DNA from 3 places in the Martinezella sp. CNPSo 3795 genome. Region 2 is predicted to be linked to each of the others. Evidence: predicted binding sites of a transcription regulator. Region 2 holds the regulator's gene; each other region holds the start of a gene.

Region 1 (7,930 bases), on a different contig from region 2:
TCGGCCTTGTCGAAGCGGGATTGGCCGTAGCCGCCGCGGCCATATCCGCCATAGGACTGCTCTACTTCGGCGACCTGAACATGCGTTTCCGGCAGTTCGTCAAGGAAGCGGGAGGGGATCGTCGATTGCCATAGGCCGTGGATGCGGCGGTTGGAGACGAACCAGATGTGGCAGCGGCGCTTGGCGCGCGTGATGCCGACATAGGCGAGGCGGCGCTCTTCCTCGAGGCCGGCGCGCCCGCTTTCGTCGAGCGAGCGCTGATGCGGAAACAAGCCTTCCTCCCAGCCGGGCAGGAACACCGTGTCGAATTCCAGACCCTTGGCAGAGTGCAGCGTCATGATGGAGACGGCGTCGAGATTTTCGTTCTGCTCGGCATCCATAACAAGGGCGACGTGTTCAAGGAAGCCGCGCATGGATTCGAAGCTGTCCATGGAGCGGATGAGTTCCTTGAGGTTTTCAAGCCGCCCCGGCGCTTCTGCCGATTTGTCGTTCTTCCACATGTCCGTATAGCCGGACTCTTCGAGAATCTGCTCGGCAAGCTCAGTATGCGGCGTGTTTTCGAGCAGGCCCTGCCAGCGGCGGAAGGATTGCACGACGTCGAACAGCGCCTTGCGCGCCTTCGGCTTCATCTCATCCGTCTCGATGATGTCGACCGCTGCCGCCAGCATCGGGATATCGCGCACGCGGGCGTAATCATGCAGCGCACGGACAGTGGTGTCGCCGAGACCGCGTTTTGGCGTATTGATGATGCGTTCGAAGGCGAGATCGTCGGCCGGCTGGCAGACGAGGCGGAAATAGGCCATGGCGTCGCGGATTTCGAGGCGCTCGTAGAAGCGCGGGCCGCCGACGACGCGATAGTTCAGGCCGAGCGTCACGAAACGGTCTTCGAACTCGCGCATCTGGAAGGAGGCGCGCACGAGGATGGCGATGTCGTTGAGATTGTGCTTGTTGCGCTGGAGCTGCTCGATCTCTTCGCCGATGGCGCGCGCTTCTTCCTCGGAATCCCAGGAAGCGTGCACCTGCACCTTGATGTCGTCCGGATCGGAGCGGTCGGTGAACAGCGTCTTGCCGAGCCGGCCCTCATTATGGGCGATGAGATGCGCGGCAGCACCGAGAATATGTTCGGTGGAGCGATAGTTGCGCTCGAGCTTGATGACCTTGGCGCCCGGAAAATCCTTCTCGAAGCGGAGGATGTTGTCCACCTCCGCGCCGCGCCAGCCATAGATCGACTGGTCGTCGTCACCGACGCAGCAGACATTCTGCGGCTCGCCCTTCTGTCTCTGCGCCAGCAGGCGTAGCCACATATATTGCGCCGTATTGGTGTCCTGATACTCGTCGACGAGGATGTAGCGGAAGCGCTGGTGATAATCCTTGAGGATATCAGGATTCTGCCGGAACATATTGATCGGATGCAGCAAAAGGTCCCCGAAGTCGCAGGCGTTCAGCGTCTTCAGGCGGTTCTGGTAGGCGGCATAGAGTTCGCGGCCCTTGCCATTGGCAAAAGCGCGGGCATCACCTTCCGGAATATCGGCGGGGCTCAGGCCCTTGTTCTTCCATGTGTCGATCATGCCGGCAAATTGCTTGGCCGGCCAGCGCTTGTCGTCGAGCCCTTCGGCCTGGATCAGTTGCTTGATCAGGCGGACGACATCGTCGGTATCGAGAATGGTGAAGCTCGAGGTGAGGCCGACCAGCTCGGCATGGCGGCGCAACAGCTTGACACCGATCGAGTGGAAGGTGCCGAGCCAGGGCATGCCTTCGACCGCGCCGCCGACCAGCAGCGCGATACGCTCCTTCATCTCGCGGGCTGCCTTGTTGGTGAAGGTGACGGCGAGGATCTGGCTGGGGAAGGCGCGGTTGGTGGACAGGATATGCGCGATGCGCGTCGTGAGCACTCGCGTCTTGCCTGTGCCGGCGCCGGCAAGCACCAGAACGGGGCCGTCGAGCGTTTCCACGGCTTCCGCCTGTTCTGCATTGAGGCCTGAGAGATAATCGGGCCGGCGGCCGCTGTCGCGTGCTGCCATGGCGCGGGCCGCAATGCCGCCGCCAATGCTGCCGGCAGCCGGCGCGGAACGGCGCGGCGCCACGTGCTCCGGCTCCTCGTCAAAGAAGGGAATATCGTCATGTCCAATGGTCATGCCGCCCAATGTAATGATTCTACCCCGAAAGGCAAAAGAAACGGGCCGAAACTAGAACAAAAAGTGCACATTCACAGGGCATAAGACTCGATCGACGGCTGTTTTCATGTGGAAATGGGTCGGCCCATTCACCGGGTAAAACGTCTCGTTGTCCGCACTAAGATTACAACTTTGTCATAATCTGTGGCGAAACTTGCGGCATATGCTCAAAAACACGATATTGCAGCAAATCGGGCACAATCTTGCTTTATGGAGCCGTCCGAGCCGAAATTGACCCCCGGTTAAGTGCGCTGGGTGGATGAGGGGTCACAAAAACCAACGACGCGATTTCATCGCCTCTGACACAACGAGCCGGAGACGTGCATGACCGCCTGGAAGCAGCTTTCCTTGTCTTTTTTCTTGCTGGCAGCTGGCATCGCCGCTGTCGTGGCCTTCATGCCCAGCGCAGCGGGCCTGCTGCAGAAGGTCGGCGTTCCCGAGACTGTCGTGGCCTGGATTGCTCCGCGCGATGGCGCGGCGGACGGAAAGTCGGAGACGCAGGCAAGCTCCGGTGGACGGCGCGGTCAGAACATACCGCTTGTCGTCACCGAGCCTGTGGTCAGCGGTGTTGTTAACGATCGCCTGAGCGCGATCGGTACCGGCGACGCCATCCGTTCGGTCGTCGTCATGCCGCAAGCGGCGGGTACGATCCGGGAAATTCTCATCAAGTCAGGCGACAGAGTGAAGCAGGGGCAGGTGCTGGCGCGTCTCGACGACGACGAGCAGATCATCGCTCGCGGCCAGGCGGAAGTGGCGCTGAAGAGTGCTGTCGAAAAATCCCAGCTCTACCGCAATATCAAATCCACAGTCTCGCGCATGGATGTTTTCGATGCCGAGATCGTGGAGCAGGGCGCAAAGCTAGCGCTGCAATCGGCCGAGCTGGCGCTGAAGCGCCGCGATGTGGTCGCACCGATCGACGGGATTGTCGGTATCGTGCCCGTGGTCGTCGGCGACAATGTGACGACAACGACCAATATCGTGATGCTAGACGACCGCTCGGAAATCCTGGTGGATTACTGGGTGCCGGAGCGCTTCGCCAACACAGTCAAGGTCGACCAGCCGGTGGAAGCGACGTCGGTGGCATTGCCGGGGCGCGTATTTTCGGGCGTTGTCGAGGCAGTCGACAATCGTGTTGACGGCGCAAGCCGGACGCTGCGCGTGCGCGCCCGCATCGATAATGCTTCCGATGTTCTGCGCGCCGGTATGTCCTTCAATGTCGGCATGCGCTTTGCCGGCGAATCCTATCCCTCCGTCGATCCGCTCGCCGTCCAATGGGATGGGGCGGGTGCGCATGTCTGGCGCGTCGTTGACGGCAAGTCCTCGAAGGTGCGCGTCAGCATCGTGCAGCGCAATCCGGATGCGGTGCTGGTCCGTGGCGATCTCCGCAATGGCGATCTCATCGTCATCGAAGGATTGCAGCGCGTGACCGAAGGTGGCGAGGTTCGCTTTGCCCGCGATGTCGCCCAGGCCAAGGAGGTCATCACCCAATGATGACCGATGGCAACGATGTGGCGGATGCCGGCTCGGCAGCGGCCAAGCAATCCTTTACCGCACTCTTCGTGCGCCGGCCGATCCTGGCGCTGGTCTTCAACACGCTGATGGTCGTCGCCGGTCTTGCCGCCTATTTCGGCGTCGAAGTGCGAGAACTGCCCGATGTCGACCGTCCCGTCGTGACCGTCAGGACCGTATTCGATGGCGCATCGCCGCAGACGGTGGATCAGGAGCTGACGAAGATCATCGAAGGGGCGGTTGCCCGCGTCAGCGGCCTGAAGTCGGTTTCCTCCAGTTCCTCCTTCGGTCAGAGCCGGGTAACGCTTGAATTTTCCGACGCGACCGATCTTTCGGTTGCCGCCAATGATGTCCGCGACGCCATCGGTCGCATCACCGAACAATTGCCCGATCAGGCGGATGCGCCTCAGATCGTCAAGGCGGATTCGGATTCGCAGCCGATCATGCGGCTTGCCGTCACCTCGACCACGTTGACGATGGATGACCTGACACAGCTCGTCGACAAGGAGATCACCGACCGGCTGGCTTCGGTCGAGGGCGTCGCCGATGTCGAGCTTTACGGCGATCAGGAGAAGATCTTCCGCATCGATGTCGATCAGGCCGCCCTTGCGAGCCGAGGTCTCACCATCGGCGACCTGACGACGGCGCTTGCGACCGCAGCACTCGATGTACCGGCCGGATCGCTGAAGAGTGCGCGGCAGGATATCGTCGTGCGCGCCACGGCGGCACTACAGACGCCGGAGGATTTCTCCCGGCTGATCATCAAGAACCGCGTGCGGCTTTCCGATGTCGCCACCGTGACGCTCGGACCGAGGGACGGCACGACCGCGCTGCGTTCGAACGGTGTGCAGGGCGTTGGTCTCGGCATCATCCGTCAGGCGCAGTCGAATACCTTGAATATTTCCGAAGGCGTGAAGGCCGTCGTCGCGCAGCTGTCTAAATCGCTGCCCGAGGGTACGCGCATCGTCATCACCAGCGACGATGCCCTGTTCATTCAGGGGGCGATCCACGAGGTCGTGCTGGCGCTCGTCCTGTCGGCGTTGATCGTCACCGCAGTCATCTATCTCTTCCTGCGCGACTGGCGGGCGACGCTGATACCGGTCGTCACCATGCCGGTGGCGCTGATCGGCACGCTTGCCGCGCTCTACATGGTCGGTTTCTCGGTCAATATCCTGACGCTGCTGGCAATCGTGCTTGCGACCGGCCTCGTGGTCGATGACGCCATCGTCGTGCTCGAGAATATCGTGCGGCGCAGGGCGGAGAAGATCGGGCCTCGCGCTGCCGCCGTGCTTGGCACGCGCGAAGTTTTCTTCGCCGTCATTGCGACGACGGCCACGCTTGCTGCCGTGTTCATTCCGCTCTCCTTCCTGCCGGGGCAGGTGGGCGGTCTGTTCCGCGAATTCGGCTTCGTGCTTGCCTTCTCCGTCGGCCTGTCGTCGATCGTGGCGCTGACGCTCTGCCCCATGCTTGCCTCGCGCATGCTGACCAAGGAGATGCGCGAGGAGCATGGCGCGCTCGGGCGTTTCGGCGAGCTTTTCTCCGGTGTCTATCGTCGTACCCTCAAGGCTTGTCTCAATGCGCCTTTCGTCGTCATCGTCTTCTGCGCCGTGTTTTCGGCTGCAGCCGTCCTGGCGTTCATAAACGTCAAGAGCGAGCTGACGCCGAGCGAGGATAGGGCGATGGTCATGCTGCGTCTCACCACGCCGCAAGGCGCAGGCCTCGATTATACCAAGGATCAATTACAGCGCGTCGAAGAGCGGCTGCAGCCGCTGATGGACAGCGGCGACATACGAAATATCTACGCGATTTCAGGCATGAACACCCAGAAGAACAGCGGCTTCATGGTGCTGACGCTGGCCCCCTGGAGCGAGCGCCATCGTACGCAGCAGGATATTGTCACCGATATCAACAAGGCCATGGCAGGCGTGCCGGCTCTTCGCGGCAATGTCATCCAGGCCAACAGCCTGCGCATTCGTGGCGCCGGCAGCGGCGTGCAGATGGCGCTCATCGGCAACAATCACGAAGCGCTGACCGATGCAGCGCTGAAACTCGTGCAGGAACTCGACAAAACCGGCCAATTCGATACGCCGCGGCTGAACAACGAGCCGACACAGGCTCAGGTCTCCGTCACCATCGATCGTGAGCGCGCTTCCGATCTCGGGGTCGACATTTCAGGCCTTTCAGTGGCCTTGCAGTCGCTACTTGAGGGCCGCTCCGTCGTCGACGTATTCGTCGCCGGCGAATCCTATCCGGTGCTTCTGACGTCGACGATGCGGCCGATCGATGATCCCACGGATCTTGAAAACGTCTTCCTGAAGACCGGCGACGGCAAGATCGTGCCGATGTCTGTCATCGCGTCGCTGAAGGAGAATGCGGTTGCGCCGCAGCTGACCCGCGAGCAGCAGCTGGCTTCGGTTGCGATCACCGCCGGGCTCAAGAACGGCATGTCGCTCGGGCAGGCGGTCGAGGAGATCACACGGATCGCGACGCCACTCCTGCCGCCTGGTTCGCGGTTGATGCCGCTCGCCGAAGCGGCGACACTGGAGGAAAATTCCAGCGGCATGGCCCTGACCTTCGGTTTTGCCATCGTCATCATCTTCCTGGTGCTTGCCGCGCAGTTCGAAAGCGTGCTGTCGTCGGTCATCATCATGTCGACGGTGCCGCTCGGCCTTGCCTGTGCCGTCTTTGCGCTCGTCATCACCGGATCGAGCCTCAACATCTACAGCCAGATCGGCCTGGTGCTGCTTGTCGGTGTCATGGCCAAGAACGGCATCCTGATCGTCGAGTTCGCCAATCAGCTTCGCGACAAGGGCGAAAGCGTGCGCGAGGCGATCGAAAAGGCCTGCGCACTGCGTCTGCGCCCGGTCATGATGACGATGATCGCGACCATCCTTGGCGGCGTACCGCTTGTCTTTGCCGAGGGGGCCGGCGCAGAAGCGCGCGTTGCTCTCGGTTGGGTCATTGTGGGCGGCCTTGGGTTTGCGACCCTGGTCACGCTTTACATCACACCCGTCGCCTATCTGCTGATCGCCCGCTTTGCGAAGCCACAGACGCATGAGGAGCAGCGCCTGCATGACGAGATGTCGGATGCGGCGCTGCGCGCGAAGCTCGCCAATCTTCGCGCGGCGGAGTAGGTCGGCACCGGCAGGTTGGTCCGTTGCAGGCGTTGCGCTTATTTATGGTAAATCAGGGGTATCGTTTAGCGCTTTTTTAAGCATGTTTGCTAATCATGTCGGTATGTAACCGCTGGAGCGCAGGTGTTGTTTTGCCTCGCTCCCCGTTCGCCGACACGCTCGGCCCGCGCGCATGAGCGCCCGCGGCAAGGTTCCGATGTCTCCTTGTATTTGTTGCGTATTGTTGCGTCCGGAGTTCATGTGCCGTGAGTATTTTTTCGACCTTCATCAGGGTCAGTCCCTCTGTGAATACAGCACTGGAAGTGCTGAGGGACACCCAGACCAAACTGGGTAATGCCGAGCGACAGATGTCGTCAGGCCTGCGGGTTCAGTCGGCCAGAGACAATGCCACCTACTGGAAAATCTCGACTTTGACGCATACCGACATCGGCGCGATTTCGTCGGTTCAGGATGCGCTCGGTCTCGCCGCCTCGACCGTCAGCACCGCTTCCACGGGTGTCGGTAGCGCGATCGATGTCGTGACCGAGATCAGGACGAAGCTCGTCAGCGCCTATGAGACCAGCGTCGACAAAACGACACTCAACGACGAGATCACCGAGCTCAAGCAGCAGTTGCGCAGCGTTGGGGAGTCGGCGACCTTCAACGGCGTCAACTGGACCGTGCTGCAAGATGGCGCGGACCCGACTGACCCCCATGAGATTCCAGGCTCCCTTATCCGGGGTACCAACGGCACCGTAACGATCGGCATGCTGAGCTATGCGGGCGTCAGCTCGACGACGGGGCCAATCACCTCGGCCGATGCGCGTTATCTGATCGACGATCAGTCAAGCGGCACCGGCGGATATGGCGTGCTGACGTCGACATCTTTCGCCACCGAAGCCGGAGCGGCCAAGAATTATGTGCTCATCAGCAGCAAAAACGGCAATACGAGCGGCCAGGTGGAGATTTCGCTCGATGCGAATACGAGTCGGGGCGCTATTGTCGACATGGTCAACACCGTGACGGGAATGCTGAACCAGCTCAAGACGATCGGATCCGCCTTCGGCTCCCTCGAGGCGCGTATCAATCTTCAGACCGAGTTTGCCAGGAATCTCAATGATTCGCTGACCAGCG
Region 2 (7,930 bases):
TTGGCGACATATGGGCTCGCCGCCAACCTTGCGGCAATGCCCGTCGTTTCTTTCATCGTTATGCCGTTCGGGATGATGGCGATGCTGCTCATGCCGCTCGGTCTCGACGGGCCTTTCTGGAAAGTCACCGGAGAGGGACTGGAACTCGTTATCATGATCGCAAGAACCGTAGCTGGTTGGGGAGGTGACATTACCTTCGGTCGCCAGCCGGCCTGGCTGATGCCCACATTCATTATCGGCTTCCTGATCATGAGCATATTGCGAACCCGGCTTCGCCATCTGGGCCTGCTATTATCGCTCTTGTCCATGGGCTTGGCGGCATTCGGATCTGGCGTACCGAAACCCGACCTGATGATCTCCGAAGATGGCGTCCTGGTCGCGTTGCGCCAGGACGATATACTCGCGACCAATCGCGAGAAACCGCAGGCCTTCATTTTCGAACAATGGCAAAAGGCACTGGTTGCGACGGACCATCAGCCTCCGACCATGCTCCCGGCTGACAGCCGACTTCCACAAATCGGCAAGGCAGATCGTTATAAGCGATTGAACAGTGAAGAACAGAAGGCGGTCCGCACGGCAATGGAGGAGGCCTTGGACCGTACCATGCAGGGCAGTTTTGCCTGCCAGAAAGGAGCATGGTGCGCGGCCATGCTTGAAAACGGCGCGATATTGGTCACTATCGAAAACGCGGCCTACCTGCCTGCGGCTTGCGACACGGGGAACATTATCGTGACGCCAATCCGGCTACGGCTCGACCATTGCCGTTCCGGAGCGATGCTCATAACCGGTGCGACATTGCGCAAAACAGGCTCCATCGAAATGGTGCTCACCGGAGACAAGCCCATCCTCTCAACCGCATTCGAGAACCCGCAGCGTCCCTGGACCAGGCATCGAACCTATGATTGGCGCACCGGCAAATTCGACGCGCCAATTGCGCCCACGTCACCCGCCATCGACAATTCACCGTTCAGTGATAGCGACGAATAAGGCCAACGAGCTTGCCTTGGACCTTCACGCGATCCGGTCCGAAGATGCGGGTTTCGTATGCCGGGTTTGCGGCCTCAAGCGCGATGGAAGCACCCTTGCGACGGAAGCGCTTCAGTGTCGCCTCTTCGTCATCGACGAGTGCAACGACGATATCGCCTGGATTGGCCGTCGTCGAATTGCGGATGATGACCGTATCGCCGTCGAAGATGCCGGCATCGATCATCGAATCCCCACGAACTTCAAGCGCATAATGTTCACCGGAGCCGAGCATGTCGGCGGGAACAGTGATGTCGTGCGTATTGTTCTGGATGGCCGAGATCGGAACACCGGCAGCGATCCGGCCCATTACGGGCACCGACGCCGAGCCATTGTGATCGTCATTTGCCACCTTCGACGGAGCGGGCGGGGCAACGGGCTGCGGCTTGCCAAGGCTGCCCTCGATAACGCTCGGCGAAAAGCCGCGGCGCTGCTGCAGGCTGGGATTATAGGCGTCGGGAAGCTTGATGACTTCGAGCGCTCTGGCCCGGTTCGGCAGCCGGCGGATGAAGCCCCGCTCCTCCAGCGCCGTGATCAGGCGATGAATACCGGATTTCGATGCCAGATCCAGTGCATCCTTCATCTCGTCGAAAGATGGCGGAACACCGGATTCCTTCATGCGTTCGTGAATGAAGAGAAGCAGTTCCTGCTGCTTGCGCGTCAACATCGTCTTGGAACCCCAGAATCAAGAAAAGCTGTGAAACAAATCCAGAACGGACACTATATGTTCCATATGTGTTCCGCAAGTGCTTAAATTTCGGTAAAGCCTTGTAGGGTCAGTTAAATAATTACGATTTACGAATGGACCGGCTCGGAACATCGGCGCGCTATATCTACGTTAACTTCCAGAAAAATAAGAAAAATGTCGTTCTACTCGCTTCCGCGACTTTGTCGTTCAGCCCGTGTGCCGAGCATTTGGATGAACGTGCCGCGCGGCTGCATGAGCCGGCCATGGCAGAGAATCAGCAATCACGTTTGCGAGATTGCCTTCGATCCATGTCGTGTACTCCGGGTGTTCATGCTTCCATCTTGAATTGCGCGGGCGATGGGCGCAAATCTGCTTCGGCAAGCAAACAGGAGAAGCCATGATTTCGTCTCCGCATCCGCTGGATCACCTCGTGCTGCCAACCGTCGACATCGCCTTGGCGCGCGAGCGCCTCGGCAAGCTCGGCTTTACGGTGGCTCCGGATGCGCGCCATCCCTTTGGCACACAGAATGCCTGCGTCTTTCTTGCCGATAAAACCTATTTAGAGCCTCTGGGCGTGGCATCGACGGAGCAGTGCGAAAAGAGCATCTTAGATGGCAACGTTTTCGTTGCTCGTGACCAGGCTTATCGCTTCCGGGTCGGCGAAAATGGCTTTTCGGCCGTGGTATTCGGTACGGATGATGCGGTGGCGGATGACGAGCGCTTCAAAGCAGCTGCGATTTCTGCGGGGCAGATGCTGGATTTCTCCCGTCCCATGAAGATGCCGGATGGGACGGAAACCACGGCCGGCTTTCGTCTTGCCTTCGCCGCCGATCTGCGCGCGCCGGATTTTCTCGCTTTCTGCTGTCAGCGCATCAATCCGCTGCCGGCTGACCGCAGCGTGCTCGAGCGTCACGAAAACGGCGTGACTGGTATCGCGCGGGTAGCGCTTTGCGCGCCGAAGCCGGCGGCCTATCGCGGCTTCTTCGAGGAGCTTGTCGGTGGCCCGCGCATTATGGAGCATTCCTTTGGCCTGACGATCAAGGCTGCCAATGCCGATCTGGAGATTTTGACGCCGGAAGGAATGGAGGCATTCTATGATCTACCTGTTCGCACGAATGATCCGGGGCTCAGAGCACGTGCAATCCTTTTCAAAACGCGCGATCTTTCCGTGACATCGTCGCATTTCACTGCTAACGGCGTCACCTATACGCGTAAGAACAATCGTCTATTGGCGAGGTTGGCACCCGGTCAGGGCGCATTGTTCGCCTTTGAGGAGATAATATGAGCACGAATTCGGAAGTCACCGTCGGCGAGGGTGCCTCCAAGGTCCTCTTTTCCAATACTGCAAAGCTGTCGCTGATTGCCGGCCCCTGCCAGATGGAAAGCCGCGACCATGCGTTCATGGTTGCCGGCGTCCTGAAGGAACTCTGCGGCAAGCTGGGCATCGGCCTTGTCTACAAGTCCTCCTTCGACAAGGCGAACCGCACATCGCTGTCAGGCAAGCGTGGCATCGGCCTGGAAAAGGCGCTGGAAGTCTTTGAAGACCTGAAGAAGGAATATGGCTTTCCGGTTCTGACCGATATCCATACGGAAGAGCAGTGCGCCATCGTTTCCAAGACGGTCGATATCCTGCAGATCCCTGCTTTTCTGTCGCGCCAGACCGATCTTTTGGTTGCAGCCGCCAAGACCGGCCGCGTGGTCAACGTCAAGAAAGGCCAGTTCTTGGCGCCGTGGGACATGAAGAACGTGCTTGCCAAGCTGAACGACAGCGGCAACCCGAATATTCTTCTCTGCGAGCGCGGTGCCTCCTTCGGCTACAACACGCTGGTCTCGGATATGCGCTCGCTGCCGATCATGGCGGCGATGGGCGCGCCCGTCATCTTCGATGCGACCCATTCCGTGCAGCAGCCTGGCGGGCAGGGCGGCTCGACCGGCGGCGACCGCCGCTTCGTCGAGACGCTGGCGCGCGCGGCCGTCGCTGTCGGCGTTGCCGGTCTCTTCGTGGAGACGCATGAGGATCCCGACAATGCACCGTCCGACGGCCCAAACATGGTCTATTTGAAGGATATGCCACGGCTTCTGGAGAAGCTGCTGGCCTTCGACGCCATCGCCAAGGCTTGAAACGTAGCCGGCATTCAACAGGCTGACATGAATTTACGTTACGGGCCTGCAGGAGTGCCAAATCGCGGCGCGGATCGCCATTGTAATTTCCGCGCCTTCGATTAAGACGATTTAAATCGATTTATAAACCAGCGAGCAGGAAGCTATCATGACCGCAATCACCGACATTATCGCCCGCGAGATACTCGACAGCCGTGGCAATCCGACTGTCGAAGTCGATGTCTACCTCGAAGATGGCAGCTTGGGCCGCGCGGCGGTTCCGTCGGGCGCATCGACCGGCGCGCATGAAGCCGTCGAGCTTCGCGACGGCGGCAAGCGCTACCATGGCAAGGGTGTCGAGAAGGCCGTCGAAGCCGTCAATTCGGAAATCTTCGACGCCATCGGCGGCATGGACGCCGAAAACCAGATCCAGCTCGACAACATCATGATCGAGCTTGACGGCACGCCGAACAAGTCGCGCCTTGGTGCAAACGCTATCCTCGGCGTCTCGCTGGCCGTCGCCAAGGCTGCTGCCCAGAGCGCCAACCTGCCGCTCTACCGCTATGTCGGCGGCGCTCATGCCCGCCTGCTGCCGGTTCCGATGATGAACATCATCAACGGCGGCGCCCATGCCGATAACCCGATCGACTTCCAGGAATTCATGATCCTGCCGATCGGCGCTGACTCGATCCGCGAAGCTGTCCGCATGGGTTCGGAAGTTTTCCATGTGCTTAAGAAGGAACTGGCATCGCAGGGCCATAACACCAACGTCGGTGACGAAGGCGGTTTCGCACCCGGCCTTTCCAGCGCGCCGGCAGCTCTCGACTTCATCATGAAATCAATCGAAAAGGCCGGCTACAAGCCGGGCGACGAAATCGCTCTCGGCCTTGATTGCGCCTCGACCGAATTCTTCAAGGACGGCAAGTACGTTCTCGAAGGCGAAGGCCGCACGCTGGAATCCGGCGCCATGGCTGAATACCTCGCAGAACTCGCAGCCAAGTACCCGATTGTTTCGATCGAAGACGGCATGGCTGAAGACGACTGGGAAGGCTGGAAGACCCTGACTGACCTGATCGGCAAGAAGACCCAGCTCGTCGGCGACGACCTGTTCGTCACCAACTCCGCTCGCCTGCGCGACGGTATCCGCATGGGCGTTGCCAACTCGATCCTCGTCAAGGTCAACCAGATCGGCTCGCTGACCGAAACTCTCGACGCCGTCGAAACCGCACACAAGGCCAACTACACCGCCGTCATGTCGCACCGCTCGGGCGAAACGGAAGATTCCACGATCGCCGATCTCGCCGTTGCCACCAACTGCGGCCAGATCAAGACCGGCTCGCTGTCGCGTTCCGACCGTCTTGCCAAGTACAACCAGCTCATCCGCATCGAGGAAGCGCTCGGCCCACAGGCAAAATATGCCGGCCGCTCCATCCTTCGTGGCTGATATCTGACCTGTCGGATCCATCCGGATCCACGGCAAAATTATTACTTGGATTGAACCGCGCCTTCGGGCGCGGTTTTTTGTTGGTCCCGACTGTTAGAGTCAACGGACGGTTAATCTCTGCGGGTTAAATTAGTTCTAGGTGTTTGATTTGATGTGATCTTGTTCGAAGCGCATTGGCTTTGGGGAGATCGCGTAAAGCCAGAGCGTGACGAGCGAGTATGTGGACAAAGTATCATAAGAAGAGAAGGTTCGGCCGTCTCATCCTTCCCGCCATCACCATCGCTTTCGTGAGCTACTTCGGTTATCATTGCATTCATGGTGATTACGGCCTGAAGGCGACCGAAGTTTTCGAGCAGCGTCGCCTCGACCGCGCCAAGGAATTGGCTGATCTCGTCGCCAAACGCGAACACCTTGAAAAGGAGGTCGCGCTGTTGAGTGACGGCTCTCTGGATAAGGATATGCTCGATCAGTATGCACGCTATCAGTTGACCTATTCCAAAGCGAACGAGATCGTCATCTTCAACAAATAGCCATAATTAACCGAATTTCGGTTAATCGCGTTTTTGTAAGTTATATCAATGACTTGCGAAGAATATGAGCCATGCAATTATAGCATTGCTGTGGCGGGCAATCTTCCCTATGTTACGCCTCACCATAAAACGAGGCTACTCACACAGGGAGGGTTGAATGGCGCCGCGAAAAAACGCGACCGTTTCCAGCCGTAAGACAGCATCAAGGCCTGCCAAGGAAACCAATGGCGGCCCGATCGCAGATTTCGATCGTGATGCGGAGCTCAAGGCTTATCGTGAGATGCTCCTGATCCGCCGCTTTGAAGAGAAGGCCGGCCAGCTTTACGGCATGGGCTTCATCGGCGGCTTCTGTCACCTTTACATCGGCCAGGAAGCTGTCGTCGTCGGCATGCAGATGGCGCTGAAGGATGGCGATCAGGTCATCACCGGCTATCGCGACCACGGCCATATGCTGGCGACCGGCATGAGCGCCCGTGGCGTCATGGCCGAGCTCACCGGACGCCAGGGCGGCTATTCCCGAGGGAAGGGCGGCTCCATGCACATGTTCTCCAAGGAAAAGAATTTCTACGGCGGCCACGGCATCGTCGGCGCCCAGGTTTCGCTTGGCACCGGTCTCGGCTTTGCCAATTGGTACCGCGGCAATGACAATGTCAGCGTCGCCTATTTCGGTGACGGCGCCGCCAACCAGGGCCAGGTCTACGAAAGCTTCAACATGGCGCAGCTCTGGAAGCTGCCCGTGATCTTCGTGATCGAAAACAACCGCTACGCCATGGGCACCTCGACGGCTCGCGCCACCGCGCAGGCCGATTTCTCCAAGCGCGGTGCGTCCTTTGGCATTCCCGGCATCCAGGTCGACGGCATGGATGTTCGCGCCGTCAAGGCTGCGGCTGACGAAGCCGTTGCGCATTGCCGCTCCGGCAAGGGCCCGATCATTCTGGAAATGCTGACCTACCGCTACCGCGGTCACTCCATGTCCGACCCGGCGAAGTACCGTTCCAAGGATGAAGTGCAGAAAATGCGCTCCGAGCACGACCCGATCGAGCAGGTCCGTATCCGCCTGCTCGAAAAGGGCTGGGCAACCGAAGACGATCTGAAGGATATCGACAAGGATGTCCGCGACATCGTCGCCGACAGCGCCGATTTCGCCCAGAACGATCCAGAGCCGGATGCATCCGAGCTCTACACCGACATTCTGCTCTAAATCGGGGAGGGACACTATGCCCATCGACATTCTCATGCCCGCCCTTTCTCCGACGATGGAAGAGGGTACCCTTTCGAAATGGCTCAAGAAGGAAGGCGATAAGGTCGTTTCCGGTGACGTCATTGCCGAAATCGAAACCGACAAGGCCACCATGGAAGTGGAAGCCGTCGACGAAGGCACGATCGGCAAGCTGCTGATCGACGCCGGCACCGAAGGCGTCAAGGTCAACACCAAGATCGCCATCCTCTTGCAGGACGGCGAATCCGCTGACGCCATTTCGTCCGCCAAGGCTGCACCTGCCGCCGAACCGGCAAAGACCGAGGCGCCTGCCGCTGCTGCTCCGGCACCTGCTGCACCGGTTCCGGCTCAGCCGAAGACCGCTGCTCCTGCTGACCCGGAAATTCCGGCCGGCACCGAAATGGTGTCGATGACGGTGCGTGAAGCGCTGCGCGATGCCATGGCCGAAGAAATGCGCGCCAACCCGGACGTCTTCGTCATGGGTGAAGAAGTCGCCGAATATCAGGGCGCCTACAAGGTGACCCAGGGTCTGCTTCAGGAATTCGGCGCACGCCGTGTGATCGACACCCCGATCACCGAGCACGGCTTTGCCGGTATCGGTGTCGGTGCTGCGATGGCCGGCCTCCGCCCGATCGTCGAGTTCATGACCTTCAACTTCGCCATGCAGGCGATCGACCAGATCATCAACTCCGCCGCCAAGACGCTCTACATGTCCGGTGGCCAGATGGGCGCCCCGATCGTCTTCCGCGGTCCGAACGGTGCTGCTGCCCGCGTCGGCGCTCAGCACAGCCAGGATTATGCCGCTTGGTATAGCCACATTCCGGGCCTTAAGGTCGTCATGCCCTACACGGCAGCCGACGCCAAAGGCCTGCTCAAGGCTGCCATCCGCGATCCGAACCCGGTCATCTTCCTTGAAAACGAAATTC
Region 3 (7,930 bases), on a different contig from region 2:
GGCAGATGGCTGAGGAACTCGTTTTCTATACCAACCCGATGTCGCGCGGACGCATCGCCCGCTGGATGCTCGAGGAGATCGGCCAGCCCTATCGCACCGAATATCTCGACTTTGGCACGACGATGAAGGCCCCTGAATATCTGGCCGTAAACCCCATGGGAAAGGTTCCCGCCATCAAGCATGGCGATACGGTCGTCACCGAGGGTGCGGCCATCTGTGCCTATCTGGCGGAAACCTTCCCGCAGGCAGGTCTTGCCCCGACAGCAGCCGAGCGCGGCCGCTACTTCCGCTGGATGTTCTTTGCCGCCGGCCCGATGGAGATGGCGGTGACCAACCGCGCCCTCGGCTTTGAAGTTCCGACGGAACGCCTGCGCATGGCCGGCTGCGGCAGTCTGGACCATGTTTTCGATACATTGGAACAGGCGGTCACAGCCTCGCCCTTCATAGCAGGCGACCGCTTTACGGCCGCCGACGTCTATGTCGGTTCGCATGTCGGCTGGGGTCTCAATTTCGGCACCATTGAGAAGCGCCAAGCCTTCATCGATTATTGGGCCAGGGTCAGCGATCGCGACGCCTACCGCCGAGGCAACGATATCGACAATGCTGCTATGCCGAAGCCGGCCAATGCCTGACAATACGAGGCATTAAGAGGAAATCTTCGATCGAAGTCATATGCCTCTATTGCAGCGGCATATAGATATCGGTCAAAAGCTCCGTCGGCGGCACGTCGCGCGGATTGTTGATATATTCCTCGAACATGACGGTATCGCGCAACTGCCGACCCGAGGCTGGCAGCCATTGTGCATAGAGCCACTGATATGCCCTATGCATGTTTGCGTAAGGCCCTTTGTGGCGCAGCACGGCATATTCGCCACCATCGAGAGAGCGGCGCTCCAGCGGCGCCTCGACTGTTACGCTTTCACCGGCGGTGACACAGGCGTACGACCGCAGCTTCTCTGCCTCCACGGCATCGGGATCATCGAGATAGATGCCGACCATGCGCATGTCAGGCGCGGCAAGGCCGCGAGCAAAGATGGTGCCGAAGAGTGTTTCGAATGCCTGACCGATCTGCATATAGGAGCCGCGATGGGCGACACCGATCAGTGACATCCGGGAAATCGTGCGAAGCGTAACGTCGAACATAACCGTGATCCTTCCTTGGGTACTGGGTTCGAAGATCGTATGGCTTCCCTCATTCCGATATCGCGCCGGCGGCATGCCGTAGACGGATCTGAAGATGCGGTTGAACGATTGGAGGTTGGGATAGCCCGACCGCTTTGCAATGTCGCTGACGGATAGACGGGTGTTGACGAGATCGCCGGCGGCGCGATGCAGCCGCAGCCGCTTGACGGTCGCTGCTGCCGTCTCGCCATAGATCGCCCGATAGATCCTGTGCCAGTGATAGCTGGACATGCAGGCGATCTCGGCGAGCTTTTCCATATCGAGCTCATCATCCAGATGCTCATGGATATAGGCCGAAACCCGCCGCAGCCGGGTCTCGTAAAGCGTCCACGCCGTGCCGCCACTCATATTAAACCTCTTGCAAATTCGATCGGCCCGACAAGAGCATAACCCGATTTGACAAATCCTGCGGAGTTGTCCGGACAAAGAAAAATGGCGGACACCTAAGCATCCGCCATCCTTGTTTATCCATCGGAGATTAGCGTCTTAGCCGGCAAGCGCCGCCGCAATCGCCTCAACGGCTTCATCAGCTTTGGCGCCATCTGGGCCGCCGGCCTGAGCCATGTCGGGACGGCCGCCGCCGCCCTTGCCGCCGAGCGCAGCCGAAGCGACGCGTACGAGGTCGACGGCGCTGAAGCGGCCGACTAGATCTTCAGTGACAGCGACGACGGCGCTTGCCTTGCCATCATCCGAAACGCCGATCAGCGCAACGATGCCAGAACCGAGACCTGCCTTGGCTTCATCCGCCATGCCCTTGAGATCCTTGGGGTCGACGCCGGAAACCGGCTTGCCCAGGAACTTGACACCGTTGACGTCCCGTACCGCATCGGCCGAACCGCCCTGGCCGCCGCCCATGGCAAGCTTGCGCTTGGCGTCAGCCAGTTCGCGTTCCAGCTTGCGGCGCTCGTCCATCAAGGCTTCGACGCGCGAGACGACGTCGGCCGGCTGGACCTTCAGCGCCGAGGCGAGGCTCTTCACGCGATCGTCCTGTTCGGCGAGATAATCGCGCGCGGATTCACCGGTGACGGCTTCAATGCGGCGTACGCCGGCACCAACTGCGCTTTCGCCGAGAATACGCACGAGACCGATCTGGCCGGTGGCCGAGACATGCGTACCGCCGCAAAGCTCGACCGAGTAGGGCTTGCCGGCCTTGGCCCCACGCACGCCCTGCCCCATCGATACGACGCGCACCTCGTCGCCATACTTCTCGCCGAACAATGCCATCGCACCTTCCGCGATCGCATCGTCGACGCTCATCAGGCGGGTCGTAACCGGCGAGTTCTGCAGGACGATCTCGTTGGCCATATCCTCGACGACCTTCAACTCCTCAGCCGACATCGGCTTGGGATGCGAAACGTCGAAACGCAGACGCTCTGGCGCGACCAGCGAGCCCTTCTGCGCCACGTGGGTGCCGAGCACTTCGCGAAGTGCTTCGTGCAGCAAATGGGTGGCGGAGTGATTGGCGCGCAGGCGCGAGCGCCTGTTATGATCGACCGTCAGGACGACGGCATCGCCGACCTTGATCTTGCCTTCCGACACTTCCGAACTGTGAACGAAAAGGCCCTCGCCCTTCTTCTGGGTGTCGTTGACGGCGAGCTTGCCGTGGTCGCTGGAGATCACGCCGGTATCGCCCATCTGACCACCGGATTCGCCGTAGAAAGGCGTCTGATTGACGACGATCTGCACCTTGTCGCCGGCCGAGGCGCTATCGACTGCAACACCGCCCTTGACGATCGCCTGGATCACGCCTTCAGCAGATTCCGTATCGTAACCCAGGAATTCAGTGGCACCGTTCTTTTCCTTGAGCTCGAACCAGATGGTCTCGGTCGCCTTGTCGCCGGAACCGGTCCAATGCGAGCGCGCTTCAGCCTTCTGGCGCTCCATCGCATCCGTGAAGCTGGAAATATCGACGCCGATGCCGCGGGCGCGCAGCGCGTCCTGCGTCAGGTCGAGCGGGAAACCATAGGTGTCGTAGAGCTTGAAGGCAGTTTCGCCGTCCAAGCTGTCGCCCTTATGCAGGTCCGAAGTGGCATCGTTGAGCAGCGACAGGCCACGTTCCAGCGTCTTGCGGAAACGGGTTTCTTCGAGCTTCAGCGTCTCGGAGGTGAGCGCCTCGGCGCGAACCAGCTCGGGATAGGCGCGGCCCATCTGCTGGATCAGCGCCGGCAGCAGCTTCCACATCAGCGGTTCCTTGGCGCCGAGCAGCTGCGCGTGGCGCATGGCGCGGCGCATGATACGGCGAAGCACGTAGCCGCGGCCTTCGTTCGACGGCAGCACGCCATCGGCAATCAGGAAGGCGGAGGAACGCAGATGATCGGCGATGACGCGATGGCTGGCGCGATGCTCGCCCTCAGCCTTGACGCCCGTTGCCTCTTCCGAGGCTTCGATCAGCGCGCGGAACAGGTCGATGTCGTAATTGTCATGCTTACCCTGCAGCACGGCGGCAACGCGCTCGAGACCCATGCCGGTGTCGATCGACGGGCGTGGCAAGTCGACGCGCTGCTCCTTGGTGATCTGCTCGAACTGCATGAAGACGAGGTTCCAGATCTCGATGAAGCGGTCGCCGTCTTCTTCCGGAGAGCCAGGAGGGCCGCCCCAGATATGATCGCCATGATCGTAGAAGATTTCCGAACAGGGACCGCAAGGACCGGTATCGCCCATTGCCCAGAAATTGTCGCTGGTGGCGATGCGGATGATCCGGTCGTCGGAAAGGCCGGCGATCTTCTTCCACAGGTTAAAGGCGTCGTCATCGGTATGATAGACTGTGACCAGCAAGCGCTTGGCATCGAGGCCGAATTCCTTGGTGATCAGGTTCCAGGCAAGCTCGATGGCGCGCTCCTTGAAATAGTCGCCGAAGGAGAAGTTGCCGAGCATCTCGAAGAAGGTGTGGTGGCGCGCGGTATAGCCGACATTATCGAGGTCGTTGTGCTTGCCGCCGGCGCGAACGCATTTCTGCGCTGTCGAAGCCGTCGTATAGGGACGCTGCTCCAGACCGGTGAACACGTTCTTGAACTGCACCATGCCGGCATTGGTAAACATCAATGTCGGATCGTTGCGCGGCACCAGCGGGCTCGACGGCACGATCTCGTGGCCGTTTTTCTTAAAATAGTCGAGGAAGGTCGACCGGATTTCATTCACACCGCTCATATGGGGCCCTTCAGTCCTGCGCTCAGCAACTTGCATCAAAGTCAGTGGCTTTTATCGTCCGCTCCGGGCGCTGTCCAGCCGCACGAACAAAACCGGCCGCACATCCCTTGGACAATGCGGCCGGTTCCAATTCTTAATCTCGGTCTCAGGTCGGGAACTTCTCCCGAAAATCCTTATTCCCCGGAGGCGTCGCCATCATCGGCATCGGGACCGCCATTCTGCAGGAAGCGGTCGGCGATGAGACCGGCATTCTGGCGGAGCGACAACTCGATTTCACGGGCGAGATCCGGGTTGTCGCGCAGGAAGAGTTTCGCGTTTTCACGGCCCTGGCCGAGGCGCTGGCTATTATAGGAGAACCAGGCGCCGGACTTTTCGACGATGCCGGCCTTGACGCCGAGATCGACCAGTTCGCCGGTCTTGGAAACGCCTTCGCCATACATGATGTCGAACTCGACCTGCTTGAAGGGGGGCGCCATCTTGTTCTTGACGACCTTGACTCGGGTCTGGTTGCCGATCACCTCTTCGCGCTCCTTGACGGCGCCGATGCGGCGGATATCGAGGCGAACCGAGGCGTAGAACTTCAGCGCGTTACCACCCGTCGTCGTTTCCGGCGAGCCAAACATGACGCCGATCTTCATACGGATCTGGTTGATGAAGATCACCATGCAGTTGGACTTGGAGATCGAAGCCGTGAGCTTGCGCAGCGCCTGGCTCATCAGACGGGCCTGCAGGCCCGGCAGGCTGTCGCCCATCTCGCCTTCGATTTCGGCGCGCGGCGTCAATGCCGCAACGGAGTCGACGACGAGAACGTCGATGGCCCCGGAGCGCACCAGCGTATCGGTGATTTCAAGCGCCTGTTCGCCGGTATCGGGCTGCGAAATCAGAAGGTTTTGCAGGTCGACGCCGAGCTTGCGGGCATAGACCGGATCGAGCGCATGTTCCGCGTCCACAAAGGCGCAAATGCCGCCCTTCTTCTGGGCCTCTGCGATGGTCTGCAGCGCCAGCGTCGTCTTACCCGAGCTTTCCGGCCCATAGATTTCGATGATGCGCCCCTTCGGCAAGCCGCCAATGCCGAGAGCGATATCGAGGCTCAGAGAGCCGGTGGAAACCGTTTCGATTTCGACCGCGTTCTCGTTCGAGCCGAGTTTCATGATCGAGCCCTTGCCGAACGACCGCTCAATTTGAGAGAGTGCCGCTTCAAGTGCCTTGCTTTTATCCACCGATTTGTCCTCTACAAGCCGCAAAGAATTCTGAGACATTCGATCCACCTTTAGGTTATTGAAGCCGCTCTAGCAATGTCGCCGCCGATGAGAATTGTGTACTCGATTTGTTCTCATATCGCAAGGGCACAACAAGCGATTGAAAGAAAAAGGTAAAATGAATTTCGTTCTATTTTTGTTTTCTTCTTTCTTCCCAGGCACTTACATGCCAGAAACGGTGAATTGCGAGATGTTTGCGGCTCGCTCGATTCGCCTTTTCGACTGCTGAGGATAACCCTATGGCGAAAAAGATTCTCGTTCTTGGCGGTGCCCATATCGACCGGCGCGGCCGCATCTTCGGGGAGACGGCGCCCGGCGCCAGCAATCCCGGCGCATGGTTCGAGGAGCCCGGCGGCGGCGGCTTCAATGCGGCGCGAAATCTTGCCCGCCTCGGCTTCGACGTAAAGCTGATCTCGCCGCGCGGCGGCGATCCCTCCGGTGAAATGGTGGCGGAAGCCGCAAGCCATGCCGGCATCGACGACAAGCCCTTCGTTTTCCTCGATCGCAAGACGCCGAGCTATACGGCGATCCTTGAGAATGATGGCAATCTCGTCATCGCGCTTGCCGACATGGAGCTCTACAAGCTCTTCGTGCCAAGACGCCTGGCGATTCGCGCCGTTCGAGACGCCTTCGAAGAAACCGACCTTATTCTCTGCGATGCCAATCTGCCAGCCGAAACCTTAGGCGCAATTGCGGCAAGGGCCGTCTTTTGCGGCAAGCCGGTCGCTGCTATCGCCATCTCGCCGGCCAAAGTCGTGCGGCTGAAACCGAGCCTTGCCGGCATCGATCACCTGTTCCTCAACGAGGCCGAAGCCGCGGCGCTGACCGAAATCCGTCCGGAGGATCCGCGCGAATGGGTAAATGCTTTGCGTGCGCTCGGCCTGCGCAATGGCGTGGTCACCCGCGGGAAACGCCCCCTGATCGCATTCTCGCGTGATGCCATCGTCAGCCTGCAGCCGCCCATTGTCGAGGATGTTGCCGATGTCACGGGAGCGGGAGATTCGCTGGCGTCAGGCGTTCTTTCGGCATTGCTGGCCGGCCACGATCTCGCAGAAGCCGTCCGTCATGGGGCAGCGGCGGCAGCAATCACCGTCCAGTCCCCCTATGCGACGGCAGAAAATCTCTCTCCCGAGCTGCTAAAGGCGGCTTTGGCCCTTGTTCCAGAGGCCGAAATTCTGTCATGAAGCCTGCTCAAGACGCGTATACTGTTTCAGTGAATTGGAAACGACAATGACCCAGCCTATCTCGCCCCTGCTTCCGATCTCCTATTCGAAGGAAGTCGCTGCCGCCAAGCTGCGCGGTGCACCGATCGTCGCCCTGGAATCGACGATCATCACCCACGGCATGCCCTATCCGGGCAATATCGAGATGGCCCGCAGCGTTGAGGCGATCATCCGGCAGGAAGGCGCTGTGCCGGCGACTATCGCCGTCATTCACGGCACGCTGCATATCGGCCTTGAGCCGGAAGAGCTGGAAGCCCTCGCTAAGACGGAAGGTGCGATGAAGGTTTCGCGCGCCGACATCGCCTTTGCGATCGCCGAGCGCCGCACGGGCGCGACCACGGTCGCCGCCACGATGATCGCCGCCGCCCGCGCCGGCATCAAGGTTTTCGCCACCGGCGGTATCGGCGGCGTGCATCGCGGTGCCGAAGAGAGCTTCGATATTTCGGCCGATCTTGAAGAGCTTTCCCGCACCGGCGTCATCGTCGTTTGCGCCGGCGCCAAGGCGATCCTCGATATTCCGAAAACGCTCGAAGTGCTGGAAACCCGCGGTGTTCCGGTCGTCACCTACGACAGCACGGAATTCCCGGCCTTCTGGTCGCGCTCATCCGGGCTCACGAGCCCTTTGACGCTGAACAGCCCCGCTGCGATCGCCAACTTCCAGACGACACGCGAACAGCTCGGTATCGATGGCGGCATGCTGATCGCCAATCCGGTTCCGGAAGCCGACGAGATCCCGCGTGAGGAGATGGAAATCTACATCGAGCGCGCCCTCGACAGCGCGGAACGGGACGAGATCAGCGGCAAGGCGGTTACGCCCTATCTGCTGAGCACGATCTTCGACATTACCGAAGGCCGCAGCCTCAAGACCAACATCGCGCTTGTCGAAAACAATGCGCGCCTGGCCGCCGAGATCGCCGTCGCGCTCGCGGAATAATCAGACAGCAGCTACGAGAGCGGCCGGGCGCGTCAGAAGATCGCCCGGCCCCTTGTTTCAGGTGAGCGTGAACAAGCCCAAGGCGTCGCGCAATTCGGCAAGCGTCGCCTCCGTCCGCTCCCTCGCCTTTCGCGTACCCTTTCGCACGACTTCCATGACATAGTTCGGTTCGGCGGCATAATGCG

The links. Region 2 encodes LexA, which represses DNA repair genes until DNA is damaged. Its sites were predicted from a motif close to TGTTCNNNNTGTGTTCNG; they were not measured.
Region 1: AC13QY_RS13950 (ATP-dependent helicase) is a predicted target of LexA. The motif match lies at 2,188-2,205, and genes of this name have one in related genera.
Region 3: recA (recombinase RecA) is a predicted target of LexA. The motif match lies at 5,715-5,732, and genes of this name have one in related genera.

The regions. Positions count from the first base shown of each region.
Region 1 covers NZ_JBXSOQ010000004.1:118,045-125,974, forward strand. The annotation lists gene AC13QY_RS13950 (ATP-dependent helicase) at 1-2,135, opposite strand, end outside; gene AC13QY_RS13955 (efflux RND transporter periplasmic adaptor subunit) at 2,499-3,665, shown strand; gene AC13QY_RS13960 (efflux RND transporter permease subunit) at 3,662-6,817, shown strand; gene AC13QY_RS13965 (flagellin N-terminal helical domain-containing protein) at 7,063-7,930, shown strand, end outside.
Region 2 covers NZ_JBXSOQ010000009.1:58,778-66,707, reverse strand. The annotation lists gene AC13QY_RS22845 (ComEC/Rec2 family competence protein) at 1-987, shown strand, start outside; gene lexA (transcriptional repressor LexA) at 968-1,690, opposite strand; gene AC13QY_RS22835 (VOC family protein) at 2,109-2,996, shown strand; gene kdsA (3-deoxy-8-phosphooctulonate synthase) at 2,993-3,832, shown strand; gene eno (phosphopyruvate hydratase) at 3,981-5,255, shown strand; gene AC13QY_RS22820 (FtsB family cell division protein) at 5,474-5,785, shown strand; gene pdhA (pyruvate dehydrogenase (acetyl-transferring) E1 component subunit alpha) at 5,943-6,986, shown strand; gene AC13QY_RS22810 (pyruvate dehydrogenase complex E1 component subunit beta) at 7,003-7,930, shown strand, end outside.
Region 3 covers NZ_JBXSOQ010000004.1:387,321-395,250, reverse strand. The annotation lists gene AC13QY_RS15220 (glutathione S-transferase family protein) at 6-632, shown strand; gene AC13QY_RS15215 (AraC family transcriptional regulator) at 679-1,530, opposite strand; gene alaS (alanine--tRNA ligase) at 1,669-4,329, opposite strand; gene recA (recombinase RecA) at 4,503-5,588, opposite strand; gene AC13QY_RS15200 (carbohydrate kinase family protein) at 5,828-6,772, shown strand; gene AC13QY_RS15195 (pseudouridine-5'-phosphate glycosidase) at 6,819-7,745, shown strand; gene trpS (tryptophan--tRNA ligase) at 7,803-7,930, opposite strand, start outside.